3 regions of the Lysinibacillus sp. F12 genome follow, and region 2 is predicted to be linked to each of the others. Evidence: predicted binding sites of a transcription regulator. Region 2 holds the regulator's gene; each other region holds the start of a gene.
The links. Region 2 encodes LexA, which represses DNA repair genes until DNA is damaged. Its sites were predicted from a motif close to CGAACATATGTTCG; they were not measured.
Positions count from the first base shown of each region.

Region 1: a site for LexA is predicted at 1,500-1,513, ahead of AC3CH7_RS09435 (YolD-like family protein). Genes of this name have one in related genera too.
Region 3: a site for LexA is predicted at 1,007-1,020, ahead of parE (DNA topoisomerase IV subunit B). Genes of this name have one in related genera too.

Region 1 is NZ_JBYMLP010000002.1:461,134-463,414, forward strand. Features, by position in the region: gene AC3CH7_RS09430 (GNAT family N-acetyltransferase) at 450-926, shown strand; gene AC3CH7_RS09435 (YolD-like family protein) at 1,033-1,374, opposite strand; gene AC3CH7_RS09440 (cupin domain-containing protein) at 1,624-2,281, shown strand, end outside.
Region 2 is NZ_JBYMLP010000001.1:856,034-858,314, reverse strand. Features, by position in the region: gene AC3CH7_RS04440 (gamma-glutamyl-gamma-aminobutyrate hydrolase family protein) at 1-697, shown strand, start outside; gene lexA (transcriptional repressor LexA) at 801-1,418, opposite strand; gene yneA (cell division suppressor protein YneA) at 1,585-1,899, shown strand; gene AC3CH7_RS04425 (YneB family resolvase-like protein) at 1,896-2,281, shown strand, end outside.
Region 3 is NZ_JBYMLP010000003.1:716,103-718,383, forward strand. Features, by position in the region: gene parE (DNA topoisomerase IV subunit B) at 1-986, opposite strand, end outside; gene plsY (glycerol-3-phosphate 1-O-acyltransferase PlsY) at 1,524-2,126, shown strand; gene AC3CH7_RS17480 (HesB/YadR/YfhF family protein) at 2,146-2,281, shown strand, end outside.

The DNA of each region.
Region 1 (2,281 bases), on a different contig from region 2:
CCAAGTGGCCTCTTTTTGCATCCTTTACTCTATTATAGATTTTATAGAAATATCGTTTTAGTAGAGAGGAGGAAACAAATGGGAATTAATTTAAATTTCTGGTCCTTTATTTTATCTTTAGGTTGCATCTTATTATTTTTTCTGTCCGGTTCCTTAAAAGACTTTTTTGTTACCTATGTCCATCTTCACCCATTGACACTGACATTGTTATTGTCAATCGTATGTTTCTACCTAAGTGTTGTAGGAATGAAAGATGTCAGAAATTTAGCGACCTTGCTGAGAGGTATAGTGACAATGGCTTTAACACTGATTCTAATTGTGAGTGTTTCTTTTATTTTATTTTTTGGTAATTTATAGTGTAAAAGAACTCTGGCTCGCATGATGATTAAACAAGCTCCCTTGACGAACATTTGTTCTATATATACAATAATAAAAAAGGAGGCTTGTTTATGCAAGACACAATTAACATTGAATTAGTACATTTTTCAGAAGACTATGTAGAGCAGTTAAATGAGTTTGAATTGCCAGCAGAACAGCACCGATTTACTGCCTTACCAAAAGAGATTACAATCGAAAAAGTTGGACAGTACCCTATTGTGATTTTAAGTAATACAATACCTGTTGGTTTTTTCGTACTTCATGCCACTGAAAGAGTACAGGAATATTCTAGTAATCCTCAGGCGATGTTACTTACTGCTTTATCTATGGACCATAAACAGCAAGGAAAGGGTTATGCAAAAAAAGCAATGCTGTTACTGGCTGACTTTGTCAAACTTGAATTTAAAGAATTTAACGAAGTAGTGTTAGTGGTAAATCACAAGAACATCGCTGCGCAGAATTTGTATACCAACGTAGGTTTTGAAGATAATGGTGAAAGACGAATGGGACCAATTGGTGAGCAAATAGTGATGCAATTGCACCTATAAGGAGACAGTCACTCATTTGCGATGTTCAAATGAGTGACTTTGTCATCCGCTGGAATCGTACCATTCATACGATGATCTGCACGAATATCATTTACTTGATTTTGCATTAAATACCGTTATTGCCATCCACTTCTATATATGCAGCATAAATATGTTTCAATGCGATATGCTTCGTTGTTGTAATTGTTTCTAGCAGAAGCTCCAACTCGTTCATCCCTTTAATTATGCCACCATATTGTACAAAATTAGCCTCTTCCCAAATAGTTAACATAATATAGTTACGTTGCGATAATGCATGCGTGATGGTTTGCTGTAATTCCTCCAGTTCCCATTCTGCACGTTCCCTTGGCGGTTCTGTCAGTACCTCTTGTTTCCACTTTTTCAAAAGCATTAAATGCTCTGGAAGCATCATCGATGTCCATTTCATGGCTCCTCGATCTTTGATCAAATTGTCTCATCCTTTCTACTATGTTTCGGGGGACGTTTGCGAGAAAACTTCAACATTGAAAGTCATGGCTACTATGCTAAAATTTCCATTCCCCACAAAACAAAACATACGTTCCTTTTAGTATACGCACATACGTTCTTTAATAGCAGTGGTAATTTCATACAATTTCTCTAGCATGTGCTTGCGAGGAGTTCTAGACAAACGCTAGGCATTTGTATAAGTCTATAAACATTTCAATCATAATCTGTGATGATGATGAATATCACAATTTTAGTGAGAAAGGATGTAAGTATTAACACAAATGTCGATTATACATCGCCTTCTGCAGAGTTCACCTTTGATGTCAACAAAAGTACGCTTTTTAAAAAAGATGCACGAAATTACATTAATATTCTTGGTGTTGAGCAATTAAATACGTTAGAAAATACCTCTTTACTGGATATTTTTTTAAGCAAAGATAATGTTATTGAGCCACACTATCACCAAAATGCAGCTGAGCTTGTCTATTGTATTTCTGGTGCAGCAACGGTTTCCCTATTAAATCCCTTTACAAAAAAACTTCAAAACTACCCGATTAAGCCTGGGCAAGTAGCCAATATCCCACAGGGCTGGTGGCATTATGAGATTGCCACAGAAGATAACACCCATTTACTAGCTATTTTTGATGCTCCAACACCAGAGGTTATTTTAGGCTCCGATATATTGAAATTTACACCAGCGAATATAATGGCGCACACCTATTGTTTAGATGAGGAACAATGGAAGAAAACTATTGCACCGATTGTTCCATCTACTTACATTGGACCACCAAAAAGCTGTAATCGTGTAGAATCAGCAACTGATAATTCTTCGTGCACGCAAAAGAAGCCGAAACCATGCCAATACCCTTATCCATATCCATACCATT
Region 2 (2,281 bases):
TTTTGTAGAAGATGATTTATCAGCTCATTTAAATGCTGCTTACAGCAAAAGTATTATTGAGGCGGGCGGTATCCCCCTCATTATTCCGTTAGGGGTTGAGGAAGATGCTGCACAAATTTTAGCCCTTACGGATGGCTTATTGCTATCGGGAGGCTATGATGTACATCCTTTTTTATTTGGAGTGGACCCTTCACCAAAGTTAGGTAAAATTCATCCAGCTAGAGATGCCGTAGAATTAGCATTAATTGAGGCTGCATTTTTACGAAAAATGCCTATTTTCGGTATTTGTCGGGGTATCCAAATATTAAATGTTGCATTAGGCGGGACGTTATATCAGGACATTGATAGTGACCATTATAGTACAAAGCTTATTAAACATATGCAACAGGCCGGTAGATCAGTAGCAACGCATTATGTACAAATTATTGCGGAGAATTTATTAGCCACTATTCTGGAACAAGAGAAAATTGCCGTCAATTCTTTTCATCATCAATCAGTGAATGTACTAGCGGAGAATTTAAAAGTTGCAGCGAAATCAAGTGATGGCATTATTGAAGCAGTGGTACATGAGGAATTACCATTCTGCTTGGCTGTCCAGTGGCACCCAGAGGAATTAGCTATAGCAGGAGATCCGCATGCACAAAAGCTATTTGCAGCGTTTATTGAAGCGAGCATAAAATTTAAAAAAGAGGCTTAAAAGGCCGTTGTCAAAAGAATCCAATAGTTTATGGATTCTTTTTTTGCGTAAAAAAGAGGATTTATGCTCAGTGAAGGAACACAATCCTCAAACCCTCATTTAATTAATGTACACGGCGATACAGACCAACAACTTGTCCCAAAATGGATACTTGATCGACGATAATCGGTTCCATTGATGAATTTTCAGGCTGTAAACGGAAATGGTTTTTTTCCTTAAAGAATCGTTTTACAGTAGCTTCATCTTCAGCTGTCATGGCTACAACAATGTCTCCATTATTAGCCGTTGATTTTTGCTTCACAATCACTAAATCACCATCTAAAATTCCTGCTTCAATCATCGATTCACCCATAATTTCTAGCATGAATAACTGATCCTCACTCGTGCCATATGTATCAGGCAGTGGGAAATACTCTTCAATATTTTCGATAGCTGTAATAGGAGAACCTGCTGTAACCTTCCCTACAAGTGGTACATGGATGACGTGTTGCTTTTGGATGGATTCTTCAGGTTCAAGAATTTCAATAGCACGTGGTTTTGTTGGATCTCGACGAATAAAACCCTTTTGTTCTAATCGAGCCAAATGACCATGAACAGTTGAACTTGAAGCAAGTCCAACAGCTTCCCCGATTTCACGGACTGATGGCGGATACCCTTTAGCTCGTACCTCGTCTTTAATGAACGCTAAAATGTCCTCTTGTCTTTTCGATACTTTTTTCATGATTGCTCACCTCTTTTTTCTAATATCATTCTTCTTATTTGATAGTATAACAGAATGCGAACACGTATGCAAACATAGGTTCGAAAAGTGTTTGACAAAAACGTTTGTTCGCTTTATTATGAGAACATATATTCCGAACAAACATTCTAGAAAAGAGGTTATAATGATGAAATGGTTAAAGAAAAATACACATATCACTATATTATTAGGTGCTTGTTTACTCTTCGCAAGTTACCTTTACATCACTGATCCGGGGGATGTTAATTACGCTGAAATTCAAATTGAACATGGGGATAGCTTGTGGTCGTTAGCCGAACAATACCGTGGTAAAATGAGTAAAGAAGATTGGATTAAACTTGTCAAATCAGAAAATGAGTTAGCAGATATTAAAATCGTGGCGGGTAAATCTCTAGTCATTCCAGTTTTGAGTGATCAAGCCAGTCCCATCAAAACCATTGAAATTGCGAGAAACGAACAATGAAAAATAATCAAATGACGGCTGTTGTCTATTGCCGGGTAAGTACTGAAAAAGAAACGCAAAGCTCCTCGTTAGAGCGCCAACAAGAAGAATTAGTGCGCTGTGCTAAAGAGCAAGGCTATGAAGTAAAGGGTGTTTTTAAAGATAAGCATAGCGGTTATGATGTTGAACGCGAAGGCTTACTTGAAATGCTTGATTTTATAAAAGAGAAGGAAGTAAAAGCTCTTTTTGTACAAGATGAAACTCGTTTAGGCCGTGGAAATGCCAGGATGGCAGTATTGCATTTATTACAAAAATCAGCAACAGATGTTTATTCGATTCGTGATGCAGGACCAGTTCAATTAAACGAAATGGATACGATGCTACTAGAGATTTTAGCAATTGT
Region 3 (2,281 bases), on a different contig from region 2:
CGAACAGATACGATAGCCGCTAAGCCCTCTCGAATATCCGTTCCTTCTAAGTTTTTGTCCTTGTCCTTTAATAAGCCAATTTTTCTTGCGTATTCATTAAAGACACGCGTCAAGGCTGCTTTTGCACCGGTTTCATGTGTACCGCCATCTCGTGTACGTACATTATTGACAAACGATAAAATCGTTTCAGAATAACCATCATTATATTGGAAGGCAAACTCTACTTCAATATCGTCTTGAATACCCTCAACATATTTCACAGGATGAAGAACATCCTTCTCTTCATTCAAATACGCAACGAAAGCTTCAATGCCGTTCTCATAAAAGAACACATCATTTTTGCCTTCCTCGCGCTCATCGATTAATTCAATTTTTAAGCCCTTTAATAAAAAAGCCGACTCACGTAAACGTTCTGCTAAAGTATCATAATTAAATTTTGTGACAGAGAAGATTGTTTCATCAGGTAGGAAATGAACAAGCGTTCCTGTTTGTTTTGTTTGACCAATTTCTTCAAGTGTTGTCACTGGATGTCCACCATGCTCGAAGCGCTGGCGATATTTTTTCCCATCACGATGGATGGTTACTTCTAAAAAAGTTGATAGCGCATTCACAACAGAAGAACCTACACCGTGCAAACCGCCACTTGTTTTATAACCACCTTGTCCAAACTTACCACCTGCGTGTAGGACGGTAAAAATAATTTCAGGAGTAGGTTTACCCATCTTATGCATACCAGTTGGCATTCCACGGCCGAAATCGCGTACGCTAATACTCTGGTCTTTGTGAATCTTGACAATAATATGAGATCCAAAGCCAGCCAATGCTTCATCCACCGCATTATCTACGATTTCATACACAAGGTGATGAAGTCCACGGCCATCTGTCGAACCGATATACATGCCTGGTCGTTTGCGCACCGCTTCTAATCCTTCTAATACTTGTATAGCGTCATCATTATAGACGCTAGGTGACTGTTTATTCGTCAACAAAATTCCCCTCCAAAAAACAAACACATGTTCTATTTATGTTCTCATCCTAATAATAATAGCATTTCCTGTCAATAGTTAGCGACAGGTCCAATTAAATTTTTAAAAATTGCTCACAGTTTTAATAAACATTTCAATAGTAAACATCTTCAACAGTTGCTTAAAATTGGAATTTAAGCAAGACAGACAACCACTAGTATCCGTAAACACCTGACGCATCGTAGCTTATTTAGTTGCAAAATAGTGTTTCTGCGTCATTCCATGTAAATGAATAAAGTTAGACTTCTATTCTACCAAAGGAATGAACGATTGACAAAATTGCCATTTTGCCTAAATTTTAAGAAAGACTTTTTTCGTGCCTTCATCAATCATGTCTAAAAGCCTATCTCCAACTTACATTTAGTTTCTTTTGTATTGAATTCAAGACTCCTTAGGAATTCTCCTTCATAACATTGTAGATTAGCAAGAAAAAGTGTAAAATACTTGTTACAAACTATTAGTACCAAGTGATGGACTATGAATGAAAGGAGTCCAACTATGATCAATGGACTTATTATTTTATGTGCTTATCTAATCGGCTCTATACCTTCAGGGCTATGGATAGGTAAAATTTTTTATAATACCGATATCCGAGAACACGGAAGCGGTAATCTAGGAGCAACGAATACATTTCGAACATTAGGAAAAAAGGCCGGTATTGTTGTGACTGTGATGGATGTTCTAAAAGGGACTGCCGCTGTCTTACTAGCTGCACTTCCCATATTCTCAGACAGTTCTATTCATCCCTTAATCCTAGGTCTTGTTGCAGTGATTGGTCATATGTTTCCGATTTTCGCCAATTTCCGTGGTGGAAAAGCCGTTGCCACATCTGCAGGTGTTTTATTAGGCTACTCATGGCCATTGTTTGTCTTGCTCCTAATTGCTTTTCTTGTGACATTGAAACTCACAAAAATCGTCAGCCTAACATCTATGATAGCCGCTTTAGTAGCACTTATCTATTCAATCGTTTATTATTTTGTTACAGGTGACTTTGCATTAAGCATCTTGGTAGCCTTTTTATTTACCTTTATTATTTATCGTCACCGTGCCAATATTGCACGTATTAAAAATGGCACTGAGCCAAAGGTAAAATGGCTGTAGGAAGAGAGGAGCATTCGCTATGAAAATTGCACTGACAAATGAAGCCCTACAATGGTTCAAGCAAGAGATGGAAGTAGAACCAGGCGATACTATTCGCTTTTATGCACGCTATGGTGGCTCAAGTCCTTTTCACGAAGGCTTTTCACTAGGTATGA